One region of the Vibrio sp. AK197 genome, then DNA from elsewhere that is predicted to be linked to it. Evidence: predicted binding sites of a transcription regulator. Region 1 holds the regulator's gene; the other holds the start of a gene.
The links. The regulator PurR, encoded in region 1, represses purine synthesis genes. The targets are predictions, from matches to a motif close to TNANGNAAACGTTTNCNTNA.
Positions count from the first base shown of each region.

Region 2: the regulator PurR is predicted to act here: its motif matches at 8,328-8,347, upstream of purE (5-(carboxyamino)imidazole ribonucleotide mutase).

Region 1 is NZ_CP096430.1:2,030,689-2,041,829, reverse strand. It holds gene glgA (glycogen synthase GlgA) at 1-987, shown strand, start outside; gene M1D72_RS16575 (alpha/beta fold hydrolase) at 1,142-1,954, shown strand; gene M1D72_RS16570 (DUF7577 domain-containing protein) at 1,938-2,267, opposite strand; gene M1D72_RS16565 (TVP38/TMEM64 family protein) at 2,286-2,963, opposite strand; gene M1D72_RS16560 (TfoX/Sxy family DNA transformation protein) at 3,142-3,735, opposite strand; cyclic di-GMP riboswitch class I at 3,832-3,924, opposite strand; gene purR (HTH-type transcriptional repressor PurR) at 4,083-5,090, opposite strand; gene elyC (envelope biogenesis factor ElyC) at 5,529-6,332, opposite strand; gene cmoM (tRNA uridine 5-oxyacetic acid(34) methyltransferase CmoM) at 6,446-7,237, shown strand; gene mukF (chromosome partition protein MukF) at 7,240-8,577, shown strand; gene mukE (chromosome partition protein MukE) at 8,558-9,289, shown strand; gene mukB (chromosome partition protein MukB) at 9,286-11,141, shown strand, end outside.
Region 2 is NZ_CP096430.1:3,070,725-3,081,865, forward strand. It holds rRNA gene M1D72_RS21370 (23S ribosomal RNA) at 1-2,092, opposite strand, end outside; tRNA gene M1D72_RS21375 (tRNA-Val) at 2,544-2,619, opposite strand; tRNA gene M1D72_RS21380 (tRNA-Lys) at 2,664-2,739, opposite strand; tRNA gene M1D72_RS21385 (tRNA-Glu) at 2,741-2,816, opposite strand; rRNA gene M1D72_RS21390 (16S ribosomal RNA) at 2,907-4,459, opposite strand; gene M1D72_RS21395 (gamma carbonic anhydrase family protein) at 5,001-5,549, shown strand; gene M1D72_RS21400 (DUF1488 domain-containing protein) at 5,546-5,812, opposite strand; gene aroE (shikimate dehydrogenase) at 5,814-6,644, opposite strand; gene hemF (oxygen-dependent coproporphyrinogen oxidase) at 6,714-7,631, opposite strand; gene M1D72_RS21415 (L-threonylcarbamoyladenylate synthase) at 7,659-8,216, opposite strand; gene purE (5-(carboxyamino)imidazole ribonucleotide mutase) at 8,415-8,900, shown strand; gene M1D72_RS21425 (5-(carboxyamino)imidazole ribonucleotide synthase) at 8,904-10,022, shown strand; gene M1D72_RS21430 (DNA topoisomerase family protein) at 10,068-10,640, opposite strand; gene M1D72_RS21435 (DUF494 family protein) at 10,763-11,141, opposite strand, start outside.

The DNA.
Region 1 (11,141 bases):
CATAGTGTGCTTTCAATCCATAATGCGGTATTTAAAGGCGTATTTAGTTACGACGAATTGCGCTGTCTGCCAGAGTTCCATACCAAGCATGTGCCGGAAGCGGCGGTGAGCGCGTCACACGTCACCATGCTGAAAGCTGGCGTGATGACGGCAGATAAAATTGTCGCAGTCAGTCCAACCTACGCCAAAGAGCTCACCACCGAGCTTGGCAGCCATGGCATGGGGCGTGAGTTCCAGCAACGTAGCGCAGATTTAGTGGGTATCTTAAATGGCTGTGACTATCAAATGTGGAACCCTAAAAACGACACACTGATTCCTACTAACTATACTGATGAAGCACAAAGCCTCGCTCAGGGTAAGAGCGACTGTAAGCGGGCATTACAAGAGCGTCTAGGGCTTCCAACTGAGCCTCACGCGATGTATGGCATGGTTTGTCGCTTAACACATCAAAAAGGGATTCAATACCTTACACCTATTTTGAGTGACTTCCTCCAACACGATGTACAGGTTGTGATTGTAGGAACGGGTGAACTGGCCATGGCCACACAACTGCGGGCGATTTCCGAACAGTTTCCTGATAAATTTAAGTTTATCGAGGCTTATGACAATGAACTTGCTCACTGGGTAGAGGCTGGGGCTGATTTCTTCTTGATGCCATCTGAATTTGAACCCTGCGGTTTAAACCAAATCTACAGTATGGCCTATGGTACTTTACCTATCGTTCGTAGCGTCGGAGGGTTAAAAGACACCGTGAATGATATGTTACTCGATTCTGCCAACGCCACTGGCTTTGTGTTTGATGAGCCAGAGCCAGACAAATTGTTGATTACCATGCTGCGTTCGTTGTTATTGTATGAGCAAAATCCGCAATGGATACTGGAAGTGCAGCAAAGGGCGATGAATAAGGATTTCAGTTGGCATAATGCTGCGCAGCACTATCTCGAGCTTTATCACGCTGCGTTAGCCAAGGAAAGCTTGTATCGCTAGTGCAAGTACTATGGGCGCTGATTATCCACAGATTAAAAGTTCAGCGTTTGGTCATAAGAACGAGCAATTCTTGATCTTATGCCACTCCAAGTTGTGAAGGTCTGTGGTAGTCTGAGCAGCCTCGAGTTTAATCACTGCGGTCAATGACGTGAATATGCAAGACAACTTATTGTTTCATAAGATACATCGCCACCACAGCAGTCGTGAATGGGTTGTCTTTGTCCACGGGGCAGGCGGCAGCTCTTCTATCTGGTGCAAACAGATTCGTGCCTATAAAGCGCATTTTAATTTGCTGTTGATTGATCTTCGAGGTCATGGCAAGTCGAACCGATTGTTACAAGATATTATTACTCAGCGCTACACGTTTCGAGATGTGTCACGAGATATCCTGCATGTGATGGATCATCTTAATATTCCTCAGGCCCATTTTGTCGGGATGTCACTGGGAACAATAATCGTACGTACACTGGCAGAAATTGCAGCGCATCGTGTCCAGTCAATGGTTCTTGGCGGCGCTGTAACGCGCTTTAACGCCCGTTCTCAGATACTTGTTACCCTTGGTGGGGTATTTAAGCATGTTATCCCTTACATGTGGTTATATCGATTATTTGCGTATATCGTGATGCCGCAGCGTAATCAAAGACAATCACGACTACTGTTTATCGGTGAGGCGAAGAAGTTATGCCAAAAGGAGTTTAAACGTTGGTATATCTTAACCTCGGAGGTAAACCCTTTGATGCGTTACTTCAAAGATAAAGAACTGGCGATTCCCACCTTATACGTGATGGGCGAGCTGGATTACATGTTTATTCAACCCGTTAAAGAAATGGTGGCTGCGCATAAACACAGCCGATTGCTTGAATTGGAAGATTGTGGGCATGTGTGCAATATCGAAAAAGCAGATGAGTTTAATCAACACTCCATTCGTTTTATTCAAGAGCAAGTGAGCATCACGTCACTGAGTTAGGCGTGTAGGGTTCGCCGCATTGCCAGCAAATCGCAAAGTTACCTTCGTTTAGTTCCCCACACTGCATGCAGTGCCAGTCCGCTTTGTGCCTAGTTTTATATGTCATAAATTCTTTAATGATGCGTTTTGCTTTCACGTGTTGGCTCGGCTCGTTGAGCCAAATGTAAGGCGCAGTCGAATCGTCAAATGGTACTTCACCTTGGATTGAAAACAGGGCATCGCCACGGACTTCACAGTCAATGAGGTCGGTATTGAGTAATCCGCAAACGATATGCGCATCAACCGGACTCTCTCCAATATAGATTTTCACCATCTTCCCTTAACTGAATAATTATTGTGAAGGCGTGAGTTTCCAACGCCGTACTACCCATTTGATAAGTATAGGGAAAATACCCAGTAGAGCGAACGAAAGTAGAACCGATGGTGACACAATACCGGAAAGGGAATCAATTTGAGCGAGCTGGGTACCGGCATTTAGATACACGGCCGTCCCTGGCAACATACCGATTTGGCTAACGAAATAGAACTGACGAACCGCAATTGGGGTGAGTCCCATGACCAGGTTGATGACAAAGAATGGAAAAATCGGAATGAGGCGCAGAGAAAACAGATAGTATGCACCATCTTTTTTTATACCTTGATTAATAACCTCGAGTTTATCGCCAAACCGAGTTTGTACCCAGTTTTGGAAAAAATAACGACTGAGTAAAAAAGCGCAGGTTGCGCCAAGTGTACTGGCAAAAGAAACGAGCAACAGGCTGAACCAAAAGCCAAACAGTGCTGCGCCAAGTAGGGTAATGATGGTTGCCCCCGGAATAGACAGGGCTGTGACAAGGACATACGCCACAAAGTAGATGCTGGCGGCAATCACAAAATTTTGCTCGATGAACAGCGCCAATTGCTGTTGGTAATGTTTGGCGGATTCGAGGGTAATGAAGGTGCGAGTTTGACTTACGATCAGCACGATGATGAGCAGTAATAGCGCGGCTAGCAGAATCTTCTTATACATCTTGTGTCCTTTTGTTTGATAACACCGAGTGACCATTGACTGTCAGTCGTGAACTTAATGACCAGCTAATGTTCATAATAAGTCAATATCAATAAGAACCGGACAAAAGGCAGAAAATTTCATTGAGGCATAAAAAAAGCCAGTGTATTGCTACACTGGCTCTGATGTATCACTTAACTTAGCCGTTCAATCCAGCCATCAACTCGGTGCGACGGTCTTGCGGAATCACCGACCAGTGAGTTCCCTTAATCGCACCTTCTAAAGCCCAAAGTAGTTCTAAGCTCACGTCTGAAGCGTGCGTATCTTGGATTGCACGGTATGCCTCTAGTGCACCAGTCTTTTCCAGTTGTTCCACGGAAGAGATACCGGCTTTTTTAAGCATTCTTTCTGTTGCAAGCCTAAGATTGGGAAGATCTTTCAAGCGGTCAGGTTTCGCTTGTTGCTGGGTTTGTTTTTCTTTCTTAGCAATCGATAGTGCATCTTTTGCTAAAGTCAGAATGTAATCGGTGTTACTTGGCCAGTCCATTGGCATTGCATAGTACTTAGTGACGACGGGGAAACCGCGTTTTTTGTAGACATAAGGTTCATAACCTAAGTCTTTAAACTCTCCTGTCGACTTCTCATTCGCGCGAATATGGAGTTTATCTCCGACCACAAGTGCGAACATTGTGTCGTCAACAAAAATCCCAAATCCGCCAAACATTGAACGAGATTTTACTCTGCCTAGCTGCTCGAATAGACGCATTGAATCTTTAAGTACTGGTTTGTCCATGCTTATTTTCTCGGTTTGATGCCACCAGTTCAGGTCCGAGAGATTAGCAAAACTATGCAAACTATTGTCAGTATGTTGTTAATTTGCATATTTGCCATCGGCAACCCCGCTACCTTTCATAACTGTCACTTATGGGTAAGGCCGGAAGCTTTGCGTCCCATCCTTTCGAATGGTTTGCCCTGTGCGTGGCTTGGTTACGTTGTTACATCAAGAAACAGCATAAAACAGGTTGTGCGGGACCGATCACGATTTATATTCAAAAATGTGATCTTGGTTCAGGTAATGATTTCAAAGTATGCGATTGATCCAGAAAATAAGTCATTCATCACAGACGTACGCTATGTTGTTTATTTATTTAGAGTTTTTACTGTATGGCGTTCAACAATTTCAGGGTGCATTTCAAAAATTCGCTTGTCATGCTCTTTATCTTTGATGCGCTCTAACAGGATCTCAAAAGCGTTCTTACCCACGCGGCGCTTGGGCTGGTGGATGGTAGTCAGAGGAGGTGAAAAGTATTCAGCTAGTTCAATATTGTCATATCCAATCACGGACATATCTTCTGGAATGCGGATCCCATTTTGCTGCAATCGGCTCATAAGCCCCAATGCCATAGTATCGTTGAAGCAGAAAACCGCGGTTGGTTTATGATCCCAAGAGGCAATTTTGTCTGCAGCGAGGACGGCGGTATCACATTCGAAGTTACCTTCAAGGATCCAATCCTCGTTGACGGGGAGATTGGCTTCGCTCATTGCGCGTTTAAAGCCTTGAATGCGTTCTTGGCAAGCCGCTTTTTCAAAGTGGCCACTCAAGCAAGCAATGTCACGATGACCATGGTCAATCAGATATTTGGTGGCGAGGTAGCCTCCTTCTTCTGAATTATCAATGATCTTATCAGCCTGAGAACTCTCAGGACCCCAGTCCATGATGACTTTTGGAATATCGGAGTGACGTTCAAGCATTTCTGATAGCTCTTGAGTCAGGTCAGAACACATCACTAAAATGCCGTCTACACGCTTTTCTGCCAGCATACGAATGTAATCGCGTTGCTTTTCGTAGATACCGCCGGTATTACACAAAATCAAAGTATAACCTTGGCGATAACAGTAACTTTCTACACCGTCGATCACTTCAGAAAAGAACAAGTTAGTCGACTGGGTAACTAGCATACCAATCGAGCGGGTCGTATTGCATTTCAAGCTGCGTGCAACGGCACTCGGAGCATAATTAAGCTCCTTGACTGCTTCCATTACCTTCTCTTGTGTTGCTTCCGCAACAAAACGAGTTTTATTAATGACATGAGATACAGTTGTTGTTGACACGCCGGCTAAACGGGCGACATCTTTAATGGTAGCCATAGGGTTTGTCCACTCGAAAGTACTGCTAGATGTTGGGTAAAATAAGTAAGCTGAATGACATGGAATTTATACGGATTATAAATACAAAAAACCGCTCTTAAATTAAGCGGTTCATCACTGTCAAGCTTCTAGTTATAGTCATTTTCGGCGTAGATTCTAGACTGCATTGTTGCTTGAGGCAAACAAAAACCGTGACTAATTCATCTTTCTGACATTTTTCTAAGGTAACGAACCACAGGGTTAATATAGGCGGTTTTTATCAATCTTCAGCATGGTTCGCGCCGATTTTGAGATACATTTCCATAACCTAAAATTTAGACTGGCAGCTACATCACTGATTGCGAAAATTGAGAATCACGGTTTGCTGAAGGTTGAAATTATCGATAAAAAAGCCGAAGCAATAACTTCGGCTGGATACAAGGCGAGCACTACGGCCATTTAAGCGTTGGTGTGCTGCGCCTCGATGGCGGTCTCTTCATAGTCTGAAGCCCAATCTCTCAGGGTTTGCCAAATTTTACCTAAGAGCTCATGCCAAAAAATTTCAGTTTGTTCAATATACTTACCTCGAGGTGTGTAGCGTTCCCAAACTTGAGAGATTTCCTTTTGAGCCAGATAGTTGGTTGGCGCTGGGTAGGGTTCTAAACCAGCGGCATGAAACTCATTCAGAGCTCGCTGCATATGGCTGGCTGACGTGACTAAGACCAAGTTCTTATTACGCACAAATGCAGCCGCTTGGCGCGCTTCTTCCCAGGTATCCTTAGCGGTTTCTAACAAGATAATATCGGATTTTGATACCCCAAGCGCTAAGGCAACTTTGGCCATCATGCGAGCATTACTGACTTCTGACCCACCAGAATATCCCGATAAAATCAGCTTGGCCCCTGGGTACATTCGCAATACCCGAATTCCCTCGGTTAAGCGCATCAATCCCGTCCTACTCAGTTGAGAGGTTGGCGGAATATCATCATCGACCACGTGGCTGCTGCCCAGTACCATCACGTAATCGATGGCATCATCAACCGGGAAAAACGCAGAATGTTGGCGCTCCATCGGCATTAAAAGACGTGAAGAAACGGGTTGGAACGCAATTAAAAAGATACCTATAAACGAAAATAGTACAATCAAACAGCCCGACTTCTGACGTGTGGTGAACATAATCAGCATCAGGCCAATAAAGCCAATGATTAACATTGCTGGTAGTGGCATCAGCAGCGCTGATACAACCTTTTTCAGCTCAAACATACTTAAATAGCCCGAAAAAACATCAGTTGATTATAAAAAAAGACAATGCCTCTTTATTCCTGCGGATCTTGTGACAGAATAGCGACACATTAATTCATGATAACGCAAGCCCAGTGATAGAAGACCGTAATTTCGACGACATTGCCCACAAATTTGCAAAAAACATTTACGGCTCCGATAAAGGAAAAATCCGCCAAGTGATTGTTTGGCAAGATCTTGAGCAGATTCTAGCAGAGTTTGGTGGTGAGGATAAACCACTGCATGTGTTAGATGCCGGGGGCGGATTGGCACAGATGTCGCAAAAGATTGCGCGGCTCGGACATCACGTCACGTTATGTGATCTATCTTCTGAAATGCTTGAACTTGCTAAGCAGGAAATCGAAAAGCAGGCTTTGCTTAAGCAGTATCGCTTTGTTCATTCTCCCATTCAAATGATTGATAAACACCTGAACGAAAAGGTGGATATTGTGATGTTTCATGCGGTGATGGAATGGTTGGCGGATCCGAAATCGGCGTTAGAAGTGGCGCTAAAGCAGCTAAAGCCTGGTGGGATTGCGTCTGTGATGTTTTATAACCAGCATGGTCTGGTGTACAAAAATGTCTCTTGTGGCAATTTGCCCCACATATTAGAAGGCATGCCACACCGTAAGCGGTTCAAGCTACAACCATCGCATGGGTTATACCCGGAAGATGTTTATCAATGGATCTCGAACGCCGGCTTTGATATTCAAGGTAAGTCGGGTATTCGTTGCTTTAATGATTACATTGGTAATGGGCCCAATATGGGCGAATACCAGTTTGACGATGTATTAGCTCTTGAAAAGAAATATTGTCGACAAGAGCCGTACCTCTCATTAGGTCGATACATTCATGTATGGGCTAAGAAAAAAGAACAACAGGAATAATAATGAGTGAGATAACTCAGGACGCTGCTAGCCAGCCAATTGACGAGTTGGTGGGCTGGGTCAAGCAACACGATTTCTCATTAAATCTTACCAACGAACGGTTAGCATTTTTGATCTCTCTTGCGGTGTTAAGCAACGAGCGATACGACGAAGAGTTAGGCGAAGGGGAATTGCACGATGCGTTCACTATCGTTACGCGACTCTTTGAAGATACGGGTGAGCCTTCGGCATTTCGAGCGAACAATGCGATTAATGAATTGGTGAAACAGCGTCTGATTAGCCGCTTTACCAGTGAAATTAACGACGGAGCCAGTATTTATCGTCTCTCACCACTGGCCGTCGGTATTACCGACTACTATGTGCGCCACCGTGAATTTTCTAAACTCAAACTTTCAATCCAGCTCTCGATGGTGGCGGGTGAAATGGCGAAAGCCGTTGAAGCTGCTCAGCAGGGGGGAACGGCTGGCCACTGGAAGAAAAACGTTTACGGCGTGTTACGGTATTCCGTTGGCGAGATTTTCGACCAAATTGACCTCAACCAACGCGTTATGGATGAGCAACAGCAAACGGTGAAAGAGCAAATCGCCGAACTGCTTAACAAAGACTGGCGCGAAGCGATTCATAACTGTGAACAGTTGTTGTCCGAAACCTCCTCCACGTTAAAAGAACTGCAAGACACCTTGCAAGCGGCAGGGGATGAGCTTCAAACCCAGATTTTGGATATTCAAGAACGTGTGCATGGGGACCCCGAACTCGACATCATCGACGAGACCTTATTTGGCTTGCAAATGAAGCTCGACCGCATTACCAGTTGGGGCCAGCAAGCGATTGATTTATGGATTGGCTATGATCGCCACGTGCATAAATTTATTCGAACTGCGATTGATATGGATAAAAATCGTGCGTTTAGTACACGTCTGCGTCAGTCACTTAAAGAGTATTTTGATGCGCCATGGCTGCTTACGTTTGCCGACGCTGAGCGATTGATGGACCTTCGAGATGAAGCGTTAGTCCTTCGTAATGACGAAGTGACGGGACACGTGCCACTCGAAGTCGAATATGAAGAATTTCAACAAGTCAATGATGAGCTCTCTGAGCGAATTGGTGACATGCTCGCGGTACACAAGCAGGACAAAACACCCATTGATTTGGGGTCGGTTCTTCGTGATTACCTGGCCGAGCACCCTCAAACTCATCACTTTGATCTCGCCAGAATTATTGTCGACCAGGCGGTACGCTTAGGGTATTCGGAATCCGATTACCAAGCAATTCAACCGGACTGGACAGCGATCAACGATTTTGGTGCAAAGGTACAAGCAAATGTCATCGACAGATATTAATGAATATATGCCAGAAAAACTGGCAAAAGCGATTTCTAACCCACTGTTCCCAGCGCTTGACAGCTTGTTACGCGCTGGGCGTCATATCTCCAGTGAGGATTTAGATAATCACGCACTGCTTTGCGATTTTGAACCAGAGCTTGCTGCGTTTTATCAACGTTATAATACCGAGCTAGTCAAGGCTGCAGAAGGTTTTTTCTATTTGCGTCCGCGTTCTACATCGCTCATCAACCGCAGCGTTTTGTCAGAGCTCGATATGTTGGTTGGGAAGGTATTATGTTTCCTTTATCTCAGCCCTGAACGCCTCGCTCATGAGGGGATCTTTACCAATCAAGAGTTGTATGACGAGCTGCTGGCGCTAACCGATGAGAAAAAGCTCATGCGCCTGGTGACGCACCGTGCAACAGGGTCGGATCTTGATAAAGAAAAACTATTTGAAAAAGTTCGTACTTCACTACGTCGCTTACGCCGTTTAGGCATGGTCATCAATGTGGGGGAAACGGGAAAATTTTGTATTAGCGAAGCGGTATTTCGTTTTGGCGCCGATGTTCGAGTTGGTGATGATATGCGCGACGCGCAGCTGCGCCTGATTCGAGATGGTGAAGCGGTCGTACATGACGCAGAGCCAAATCAAGGTAACCTACTCGCAGACAGCGAACAAGCTCAACAAAATGAGCTGCAAGACGAAGAACAAAAGGAAAGTGACGCATGATTGAACGAGGTAAATATCAATCGCTGACCATGGTCAACTGGAACGGCTTTTTTGCGCGTACTTTCGATATTGATGATCTGGTGACCACATTATCGGGCGGTAACGGGGCGGGTAAATCCACAACCATGGCGTCGTTTATTACGGCATTGATTCCTGATCAAAGCTTACTGCACTTTCGTAATACCACGGAAGCAGGGAGTAGCCAATCGTCTCGCGATAAAGGCCTGTACGGTAAACTACAGCCTGGCGCCTGTTACGCTGCGCTTGATGTGGTTAACTCGCGTCATCAGCGTTTATTGTTTGCGGTTAAGCTACAGCAAGTCGCTGGACGAGATAAAAAAGTCGACATCAAACCATTCGTAATTCAAGGCTTGCCAAGCCATGTCAAACCAACCGATGTACTTATTGAGTCGGTATCTGATACTCAAGCGCGTGTGCGTCAAATTAACGAAGTGAAAGACGTCGCTCTCACTTACGAAGGCGCGAGCTTTAAAGCGTTCAACTCTGTGGTCGACTACCATACTCAAATGTTTGATTTTGGTGTGCTTCCGAGAAAACTACGCAACAGTAGCGATCGCTCTAAGTTCTATCGCTTAATCGAAGCGTCATTGTATGGCGGTATTTCTAGTGCGATTACGCGCTCATTGCGAGACTACTTACTGCCACAAAATGGTGGGGTGAAAAAAGCATTCCAAGATATGGAATCGGCGCTGCGTGAGAATCGCATGACGCTTGAAGCCATCAAAACGACCCAATCTGATCGCGACTTGTTTAAACATTTGATCACGGAGTCCACCAATTACGTAGCCGCTGACTACATGCGTCACGCGAACGATCGCCGTAATAAACTTGAACAGACGTTATCACTGCGCGGTGAACTGTTCCAGTCACGCGAAACGTTGATTGAAAACAACCAACTGCTCAACCAAGCGCAAGACGCACTCGCGATGTTGGTCGAGCAAGAGGAAGGATTGGAACAAGATTATCAATCGGCGTCCGACCATCTGCAATTGGTTCAAAATGCACTGCGTCAACAGGAGAAAATTGAGCGTTACCAAGAAGACTTGGAAGAGCTTAATGAACGTCTTGAAGAGCAAGCTATGGTGGTCGAGGAAGCACAAGAACGCACCATGATGGCTGAAGAGCAGGCAACGTTAGCCGAAGAAGAAGTCGATAGTCTAAAAAGTCAGTTGGCGGATTATCAGCAAGCATTGGATGTCCAGCAAACCCGAGCATTACAGTATCAACAAGCGGTACAAGCATTAGAGCAGGCTCGCTTACTCTTGGACGACAACCGCTTAACCGCTGAAAGTGCCATGAACTTGGTGAACCAGCTTAAACATCAGCAAAGTGAACGTACCAACGAAGTTCTCGCGCTAAAACACAAATTGGACATGTCGTCTGCCGCCGCGCAACAATTTGAAACGGCGCTGAGCTTAGTTCGCTCCATTGTTGGCGACGTGAGTCGCGCTGGGGCGTCTGCTGCGGGTAAGCAAGCGTTGCAACGCGCTCGTAGTGCCGAGCAATTAGTGCAAAATGAATCACAATGGCGTGCCCAACATCGTGAGTTGGAACGTCAGATTCAGCAACAACAGCAGGTGAAGCAGTGGCGTGATGAGTATCAACAGCACCATCAGATTGCGCTTGATGATGAACTGAGCCTCGAGCAAGAGCGTGAACGACACGCTCATCACATCGAATCGCTTGAACAAGATTATGAGCTGTTGCGCGAACAACGCAGTGAAAAACGTCGTCTTGACCAAGAATACAGCGCAGAGATTGAGCGTTTGCAAGCCGCAGCGCCTAAATGGATCGCCGCGAGCGATGCATTAGATAACCTTAAACAGCAAAG
Region 2 (11,141 bases), 1.0 Mb from region 1:
AGGCTCAATGTTCAGTGCCAAGCTGTAGTAAAGGTTCACGGGGTCTTTCCGTCTAGCCGCGGGTACACTGCATCTTCACAGCGATTTCAATTTCACTGAGTCTCGGGTGGAGACAGCGTGGCCATCATTACGCCATTCGTGCAGGTCGGAACTTACCCGACAAGGAATTTCGCTACCTTAGGACCGTTATAGTTACGGCCGCCGTTTACCGGGGCTTCGATCAAGAGCGTCGACCGAAGTCTAACCCCATCAATTAACCTTCCGGCACCGGGCAGGCGTCACACCGTATACGTCATCTTACGATTTTGCACAGTGCTGTGTTTTTAATAAACAGTTGCAGCCACCTGGTATCTGCGACTTCCGATAGCTCCATCTGCAAGAGACTTCACCGTCAGAAGCGTACCTTCTCCCGAAGTTACGGTACCATTTTGCCTAGTTCCTTCACCCGAGTTCTCTCAAGCGCCTTGGTATTCTCTACCCGACCACCTGTGTCGGTTTGGGGTACGATTCCTTACAATCTGAAGCTTAGAGGCTTTTCCTGGAAGCATGGCATCAATGACTTCACCACCGTAGTGGCTCGACGTCGTGTCTCGACCTTAAAAAGAGCCGGATTTACCTAACTCTTAAGCCTACGCACTTGAACCTGGACAACCGTCGCCAGGCCCACCTAGCCTTCTCCGTCCCCCCATCGCAATTGTAAGAAGTACGGGAATATTAACCCGTTTCCCATCGACTACGCCTTTCGGCCTCGCCTTAGGGGTCGACTTACCCTGCCCCGATTAACGTTGGACAGGAACCCTTGGTCTTCCGGCGAGGAGGTTTTTCACCCCCTTTATCGTTACTCATGTCAGCATTCGCACTTCTGATACGTCCAGCATGCGTTACCACACACCTTCAACCGCTTACAGAACGCTCCCCTACCCAATACGATAAATCGCATTGCCGCAGCTTCGGTTTATTGCTTAGCCCCGTTACATCTTCCGCGCAGGCCGACTCGACTAGTGAGCTATTACGCTTTCTTTAAATGATGGCTGCTTCTAAGCCAACATCCTAGCTGTCTAAGCCTTCCCACATCGTTTCCCACTTAGCAATAATTTGGGACCTTAGCTGGCGGTCTGGGTTGTTTCCCTCTCCACGACGGACGTTAGCACCCGCCGTGTGTCTCCCGGATAGTACTTACTGGTATTCGGAGTTTGCAAAGGGTTGGTAAGTCGGGATGACCCCCTAGCCTTAACAGTGCTCTACCCCCAGTAGTATTCGTCCGAGGCGCTACCTAAATAGCTTTCGGGGAGAACCAGCTATCTCCGAGTTTGATTGGCCTTTCACCCCTAGCCACAAGTCATCCGCTAATTTTTCAACATTAGTCGGTTCGGTCCTCCAATTGATGTTACTCAATCTTCAACCTGCCCATGGCTAGATCACTCGGTTTCGGGTCTATATCCAGAGACTAAATCGCCCAGTTAAGACTCGGTTTCCCTACGGCTCCCCTATACGGTTAACCTTGCCACTGAATATAAGTCGCTGACCCATTATACAAAAGGTACGCAGTCACACCACGAAGGTGCTCCTACTGCTTGTACGTACACGGTTTCAGGTTCTATTTCACTCCCCTCACAGGGGTTCTTTTCGCCTTTCCCTCACGGTACTGGTTCACTATCGGTCAGTCAGGAGTATTTAGCCTTGGAGGATGGTCCCCCCATCTTCAAACAGGATATCACGTGTCCCGCCTTACTCGTTTTCACTCAAAATGATGGAGCGGCTACGGGGCTATCACCCTTTATTGCCAAGCTTTCCAGCTTGTTCACCTGCATCATTAAAAGCTTAAGGGCTAATCCGATTTCGCTCGCCGCTACTGTCGGAATCTCGGTTGATTTCTTTTCCTTCGGGTACTTAGATGTTTCAGTTCCCCGAGTTCGCCTCTTACAGCTATGTATTCACTGCAAGATAAGTGCTTATGCACTTGGGTTTCCCCATTCGGAAATCGTAGACTCAAGTGGCTCTTACTGCCTCATCTACGCTTATCGCAAGTTAGTACGTCCTTCATCGCCTCTGACTGCCAAGGCATCCACCGTGTACGCTTAGTCACTTAACCATACAACCCCAAAGGGTCTTGCGTATGGCCCATTTGATTTCACTTTTTAAAGTGAAGACAAATAAGCAACCAAGGTTTGTGTCTCTCATTATTTGAATGAGCGAGAGACATTTCGATTTTGCCGGACTCAAATAACTCTTTATTTCCACTTTTTAGAAAAAAGCAGAGCCAAAAAGTTGAATAACATCCTAAGACGTTATTCCCAAGAACACTTGAATGTGTATTTTGGTACCTACTCTCATAGAGAATAGGATTTGAGAACTTTTATTTGAATAACAACGCTTATCAAAAGATAAGGGGATTGTTGTTATTCGTCAGCTTTCCAAATTGTTAAAGAGCAAGTGTTGTTCTATAAAAAGAACCACTTTCTAAACATTCTCAGACGGTCAGAATCCGAACCATATTCATTGAGAACTGGTTTGGAATTTTGTATCCAAGAATTCTTAGAGAGTGGTGGGCGATACCGGGCTCGAACCAGTGACCCCCTGCTTGTAAGGCAGGTGCTCTCCCAACTGAGCTAATCGCCCACATTATTTTCTTACCGAAACGTAAGCATTTCCGCGGGAGGAAATGGTGGGTCGTGCAGGATTCGAACCTGCGACCAATTGATTAAAAGTCAACTGCTCTACCAACTGAGCTAACGACCCATGGTATCCCGTAGGGGAGTCGAACCCCTGTTACCGCCGTGAAAGGGCGGTGTCCTAGGCCTCTAGACGAACGGGACACTAATCGTAAGCGTTTGGGAACGCTTAATACTCTAAAACCGTATAAACCATCAATCTGTGTGAACACTCATCGCAATAATCTTTCGTATTAAGGAGGTGATCCAGCGCCAGGTTCCCCTAGCGCTACCTTGTTACGACTTCACCCCAGTCATGAACCACAAAGTGGTAAGCGTTCCCCCGAAGGTTAAACTACCTACTTCTTTTGCAGCCCACTCCCATGGTGTGACGGGCGGTGTGTACAAGGCCCGGGAACGTATTCACCGTGGCATTCTGATCCACGATTACTAGCGATTCCGACTTCATGGAGTCGAGTTGCAGACTCCAATCCGGACTACGACGCACTTTTTGGGATTCGCTCACTCTCGCAAGTTGGCCGCCCTCTGTATGCGCCATTGTAGCACGTGTGTAGCCCTACTCGTAAGGGCCATGATGACTTGACGTCGTCCCCACCTTCCTCCGGTTTATCACCGGCAGTCTCCCTGGAGTTCCCGACATTACTCGCTGGCAAACAAGGATAAGGGTTGCGCTCGTTGCGGGACTTAACCCAACATTTCACAACACGAGCTGACGACAGCCATGCAGCACCTGTCTCAGAGCTCCCGAAGGCACTAATCCATCTCTGGAAAATTCTCTGGATGTCAAGAGTAGGTAAGGTTCTTCGCGTTGCATCGAATTAAACCACATGCTCCACCGCTTGTGCGGGCCCCCGTCAATTCATTTGAGTTTTAATCTTGCGACCGTACTCCCCAGGCGGTCTACTTAACGCGTTAGCTCCGAAAGCCACTCCTCAAGGGAACAACCTCCAAGTAGACATCGTTTACGGCGTGGACTACCAGGGTATCTAATCCTGTTTGCTCCCCACGCTTTCGCATCTGAGTGTCAGTATCTGTCCAGGGGGCCGCCTTCGCCACCGGTATTCCTTCAGATCTCTACGCATTTCACCGCTACACCTGAAATTCTACCCCCCTCTACAGTACTCTAGCCTGCCAGTTTCAAATGCTATTCCGAGGTTGAGCCCCGGGCTTTCACATCTGACTTAACAAACCACCTGCATGCGCTTTACGCCCAGTAATTCCGATTAACGCTCGCACCCTCCGTATTACCGCGGCTGCTGGCACGGAGTTAGCCGGTGCTTCTTCTGCAGCTAACGTCAAACAATGCATCTATTAAATACATTGCCTTCCTCACTGCTGAAAGTGCTTTACAACCCGAAGGCCTTCTTCACACACGCGGCATGGCTGCATCAGGCTTGCGCCCATTGTGCAATATTCCCCACTGCTGCCTCCCGTAGGAGTCTGGGCCGTGTCTCAGTCCCAGTGTGGCTGATCATCCTCTCAGACCAGCTAGGGATCGTTGCCTTGGTGAGCCCTTACCTCACCAACTAGCTAATCCCACCTGGGCATATCCTGACGCGAGAGGCCCGAAGGTCCCCCTCTTTGAGCCGAAGCTATCATGCGGTATTAGCCATCGTTTCCAATGGTTATCCCCCACATCAGGGCAATTTCCCAGGCATTACTCACCCGTCCGCCGCTCGACGCCGTTAACGTCACCCGAAGGTTCAGTTAACTCGTTTCCGCTCGACTTGCATGTGTTAGGCCTGCCGCCAGCGTTCAATCTGAGCCATGATCAAACTCTTCAATTTAAAGTTTTTTTGGCTCAATGAATACTGATTACATTACATAGTAATGTTGAATTGACTGTGCTCGATACCCTTCTTATAAAAGAAAGCATCAAATTGGTCACTCAGTTCATTGAAACCTCAGTTGATTCTCTAGAATCATCTTTGATTATCATCAACGAGTGCCCACACAGATTGATAGGTTTATATTGTTAAAGAGCTTCTCTTCTTTTGTGACCGAAGTCACTGCGAAAGAGGCGGTCATTTTAGCGAGATAAACTAGAGTGTCAAACACTTTTTTCGTTTTTATTTTTTACCTTTTTAAAAGTAAAAATAACTGCTTACTTCACTATTTATTTTGACCTCTAACTCGTGAACTTTTCGTTTTGAACTGTTCCCGTGTCAGCGAGGGGGCATTATAGAGATCGAGCTCACGTTGGCAACCCCTTTTTTACGTTTTTTTCTATTTTTTTGTCGTTTGGATGTTTTCTATTCAAAACAACTTATTTTTACCATCATTGAACGGTAAATTGGGCGAAATACCCTATCTAGATGAGGAAAAGTGATGAGTTCACTTCGCAGCTATAAAGGAATATCGCCACAAGTCGGCCAAGGTGTCTATATAGACAGTAGTAGCGTGTTAGTTGGTGATATCGAAATCGGTCAGGATGCGAGTATTTGGCCTTTGGTCGCCGCTCGTGGTGATGTTAACCACATCAAGATAGGTGAGCGGACCAATGTTCAAGATGGTTCAGTCCTTCACGTTACTCATAAAAACGCCGATAACCCAGAAGGCTATCCGTTACTTATCGGCAATGATGTCACCATTGGCCACAAGGTCATGCTGCATGGATGCACAATTCACCATCGTGTATTGGTTGGAATGGGGTCCATTATTCTCGATGGCGCAGTCATTGAAGATGAAGTGATGATCGGAGCAGGAAGTTTAGTCCCACCAGGGAAGCGTTTGAACAGTGGCTATCTGTATGTTGGCAGCCCTGTGAAGCAGGTACGTCCTCTAACAGATAAAGAGCGCGCTTTTTTACAAAAATCCGCTGATAATTATGTCGTTAATAAAGATGACTTTTTAAATCACGTAGAGAATCTAAATTAGCAACCAATCACGATTTTTCCATCATCACTGTAGAGTTCGTCTTCAATCAATTGTTCTGCCAACTCTTCCAATTCAAATCGGCAATCCTCAAACACGGCGAGCGCTTGCTCGCCCGTTTTGATCGTATAACCAGAAATTTTCTCAAGTTCATCACCACTCACATAGCACTCAATTAATGCGCCACCTTGTTGAGCAGGAAATACAACTTGCTTGTTCGCCTCATCCCAGCGTTGAATATCGGGAAATAAAATCGATTGATTCACTCTAACCTTCTAGATTTTTTCTAAGTTCACGCAATATTTGTTTGCTGCCAGGCCGGAGACCACGCCAAAGCATAAAGCTTTCCGCCGCTTGACCAACCAACATACCTAAACCATCGTAGGCGTGGAGAGCCCCATTGTCGATAGCCCATTGATTAAATGGGGTTTTGCCTTGAGCATACATCATATCGTAGGCCACCGTTTCTGAACCAAAAATAGCGGTAGATACCTGCGGAACCTCGCCACTGAGGCTGGCTGAAGTGGAATTAATCACGAGGTCAAAGCTCTGATTAATCTCACTCATTGGCTGCGCATGAACATTACCGTAATCTGCAAACAGTTGCTCCAGCTGCTGCGCTTTAGCGTAAGTACGGTTAGTAATGATGATTTGCTCAGGCTGCTGATCAAGGAGTGGTTTAATCACACCTCTTGCAGCTCCCCCAGCACCAATTAATAAAATACGCGCGCCTTTGAGTGGCGCTTGATGCTGAATCAAATCCTGAACCAACCCCTCTCCATCGGTGTTATCACCAATGATCAGTCCGTCATCGAGCTTTTTCAGCGTATTCACCGCACCAGCGAGTTGCGCGCGCTCAGTCAGGCGATCGGCAAATTGATAAGCCTGTTCCTTAAAAGGAACCGTCACATTACAACCACGCCCATCTTGAGCAAAAAATGTTCGTGCCGCTTGCTCAAAACCATCAACAGGAGCCAGTTCAGCAGTATAAGTAAGGTGCTGGTTGGTTTGGCGAGCAAATAGGGTATGAATAAACGGTGATTTACTGTGTCCGATCGGGTTACCAAACACCGCATAACGGTCAATGTGCGTATTCATACTCTACCTCTATTTAACAATCGTCCTGTGTCTTTCGACACTACCACTAACTCTCAAGCTGGAAAAGCGTTACCACTCACGTGGGCGTAAGTAATCTTGATATAAAGACGCTTCGGCGGAGCCTGGCTCAACTTGATGATTGTACTCCCAGCGCACCAGTGGTGGCATCGACATCAGAATCGATTCCGTGCGACCGCCACTTTGCAGACCAAATAACGTCCCGCGGTCGAACACGAGGTTAAACTCCACATAACGTCCTCGACGATAGAGCTGGAATTGACGCTCACGGTCCCCAAAGGTCGTGTTTTTACGTTTTTCGACAATCGGTAAGTACGCCTGAGTGTACCCTTCACCCACTGCTTTAATGTAATCAAAGCACTTGTTAAATTCCCAGTAGTTTAAATCATCAAAAAACAGCCCACCAATACCGCGAGTTTCCTCCCGGTGAGGCAAATAGAAGTAACGGTCACACCATGCTTTGTGCTCAGCGTAAACATCGTCTCCAAATGGCGCACAAAGCTGTTTCGCCGTGTCATGCCACCATTGGCAATCTTCTTCAAACGGGTAGAACGGCGTCAGATCAAAGCCCCCACCAAACCACCAGATTGGCTCTTCACCTTCCTTTTCGGCGATAAAGAAACGTACATTGGCGTGAGAGGTCGGAACGTAGGGATTATTGGGATGCATCACCAAAGACACTCCCATCGCTTCAAAGCGGCGTCCGGCCAATTCAGGACGATGCGCCGTGGCTGAAGCCGGCATTTCTTTACCTGTGACATGAGAAAAGTTAACCCCCCCTTGCTCAAATACGTCACCGTCTCGCATCACGCGGGTACGCCCACCCCCACCCAGACGCTCTTCTGAGTCTCGATACCAAGCATCTTCAACAAACACGGCTTTGCCATCCGCTTGTTCTAACTGCTGACAAATCGAATCTTGAAGCTCAAGCAAAAACTGCTTCACCGCTTGTTTATCAATGACTGACATCTCTATACATTCCTTATTGTTGGTTGCTTAACCTTGGCGCAATACTTTACCGGATTTGGCGTCACGAATCTCACTGGGTTTATCGCGCCCTCCCGTCTCACCCTGCAAGATGGCCACGAGTTGTTCGCCGAGTTGCTCGCTCACTTGTTCTGTTGTCATACAAGGCGGCAGCCCACTCAAGTTAGCGCTGGTTGACGTTAACGGCTTACCGAATTCACGACACAACCTTTGAACCAAAGGATGATCGGTTACCCGCACAGCAATCGAATCAAACTGACCACTAACCCAAGTGGAAACTTTAGGACTGCATGGCATTATCCATGTCACTGGGCCGGGCCAAGTCGCATGAACCGCTTCAAGTTGCTGCTCACTGAGCTGAGATTCATCGATGTACGGTAATAACTGCTGATAATCAGCGGCAATCAAAATCAAACCTTTTTCGACAGGTCGCTGTTTAAGGGTTAATAACTTTTGAATGGCTTGCGGGTCGTCAGGATCACACCCAACGCCAAACACGCCTTCGGTTGGATAAGCAATGACTTCTCCAGTTTGCAATGCATTCAACGCTTGCTGGAAATTATTCACGGGTTGTTCCTTTTATTATTATCAAGGCTAACGTTGAGCTAAGTGTACAAAGTTTCACACCGCGAGACTAAACCAATTTAATCAGAAAATAATTGTGACAAGCGCCACTTACTGCGCAAACGTTTGCTTGAGTTTAAAATCTCCGTATAATGCCCACAAATTATCAGCTCAACCAATTGCAGCCTAAAGGAGTTCGAGATGAAAGTCGGTATTATTATGGGTTCAAAATCAGATTGGCCAACCATGAAACTCGCAGCAGAGATGCTGGATAAATTTGGTGTTGCCTACGAAACCAAAGTGGTCTCAGCTCATCGAACTCCACAATTGCTGGCGGATTACGCTTCCACAGCAAAAGAGCGTGGCATTAAAGTCATTATTGCCGGAGCGGGCGGAGCTGCACATCTACCTGGCATGGCTGCGGCGTTCACCAGCGTACCGGTGCTGGGCGTTCCTGTACAATCGAAAGCTTTAAAAGGTATGGACTCGCTACTTTCTATTGTTCAGATGCCAAAAGGCATTGCTGTCGGCACGTTAGCCATTGGCGAAGCTGGAGCGGCTAACGCAGGTATTCTCGCCGCGCAAATCATTGGTACGTCTGATGACGACGTGATGGCAAAAGTTGAAGCCTTTCGCGCTGAGCAAACAGACACTGTGCTTGCGAACCCAAACCCAGCGGAGGAGTAACCGATGCACGTTTTAGTTCTAGGCGCAGGGCAATTAGCACGCATGATGGCTTTGGCAGGCGCGCCATTAAATATTGAAATCTCGGCATTTGATGTCACCAGCGAAACCATCGTGCACCCTTTAACCAAAGCAGTTATCGGCCATGGCTTAGACAACGCAATTCAAACCGCTGACGTCATCACGGCTGAGTTTGAACATATTCCTCATGACGTTCTCGATATCTGCGAAAAAAGTGGCAAGTTCCTTCCAACCACACAGGCCATTAAAGCCGGTGGCGATCGTCGTTTAGAAAAAGCACTCCTTGATGCCGCTGGTGTTAAAAACGCCCAGTACGCGATTATCCAAACACGTGAAGACTTTGATGCAGCTATTGAGCAAGTTGGCATTCCTATGGTGCTCAAAACAGCGCTCGGAGGCTATGACGGAAAAGGGCAATGGCGACTAAAAGACCAACAAGAGGTTGATCGCATTTGGGCTGAGATGGCTGAAGCACTCGCATCCCATAACCAAGCGATTGTCGCTGAAGAGTTTGTGCCTTTTACTCGCGAAGTTTCTTTAGTCGGCGCACGTGGCAAAAATGGCGAAGTCGTGGTCTATCCATTAGCCGAAAATATTCATGTGGATGGTGTTCTCAGCTTGTCCACTGCAATTGATGAACCACAGCTTCAAGCCCAAGCAAAACAGATGTTTACTGCGGTCGCTCAAAGTTTGGATTACGTCGGAGTGTTGGCACTAGAGTTCTTTGATGTCAACGGTGAGCTGTCGGTCAATGAAATAGCTCCTCGCGTTCATAACTCCGGTCATTGGACACAGCAAGGCGCAGAGACTTGCCAATTTGAAAACCACTTGCGTGCTGTGTGTGGTTTTCCATTAGGGGCAACCCAGCAACTTCGCCCCACTGCCATGATTAATATTCTTGGTCAAGATCAGGTCGATTCAAGCTTAATGGCCACGTCAGGTGTTCACCTTCACTGGTACGGAAAAGAGAAGCGAACCGGGCGCAAAATGGGACACATCAATGTTTGTGCAGATAGCCAAGCCATGCTGATCGAAAAATTACAGGCCTTGTCTAAGGTTCTGCCGAAAGCGCATTACCCGGCAATCCATCAGATTACGGCCTGATTGCACCTCATCAAATAAAAACGGCGCTCTATGCGCCGTTTTTATTTATTGCTGTTCAGATTGTACATGATGACACTTGCGATCAGCGCACTGACGTTTTGTCCCACTGGCGAGCTTCTTCTCCACCAGTAATGGAAAACCACAAACTTCACATTTCCCCACTAGCGGTGGTTGATTGACGGCAAACTTACATTTAGGAAAATTATCACAAGCGTAAAAGAGTTTACCAAAACGGTTTTTCCGTTCAATCAAATGGCCTTTAGCACATTCAGGGCAAGGTACGTCAGTCTGCGACTCGTCACTATCAGGTTGGTCAATAGACTCAATATGATGGCAATTAGGAAAATCACTGCACCCCACAAACATTCCGTAGCGCCCTTGTCGCAGTACCAGCTCGTTTCCACAATCAGGGCAGGGCACGCCAAGTTCTTTGACAATATGACCGTCATTTTGATGCAAGGGTTTAATATATTGGCAACTCGGATACTGTGTACACCCAAGAAACGGCCCATGTTTACCATGACGCAGTTGCAGTTGCCCGCCGCACTCAGGGCACGGCTCATTATCTAGCGCGTGCTCATGGGCTGAAAACAGTTTATCGTCAGCTTTTTTACTCATACTTTCAAACTTGATTGATTGTTACTATTCCAACGCAGTGTGAATAGTAAAATGGCGTACAACAAAAAGTGATAAGCTTCGCCAGCCAAGCTGGCGAAGGACGAGAAGGGGATGAACTGGCTTTAGTGCAAGATACCTTGCTCTTTGGTGTACAGCAGTTCTTCCATTAACGTATAAGCGTTTTCATTTCCTGGTACGTTAAACAGCACCATCAAAATGATCCATTTCAAATCATCCAACTCAAATTCGTTGGTTTCTAACCCCACCACGCGATCAATCACCATTTCACGCGTTTCTGTTGTCAGCACTTTTATTTGCTCAAGGAACAGAAGAAAGCCACGACATTCGATATCAAGACGCTCCATCTCTTTCGCAGTATAAATACGTGTTGACGTTGCCGCACTGGTTGAAATCGCCGATTGTGCATCACTTTGCTGTAATGCGGCTAAATCTTCTAACCACTGGAGGGCTTTATAAATATCTTGCTGGTGAAACCCCGCT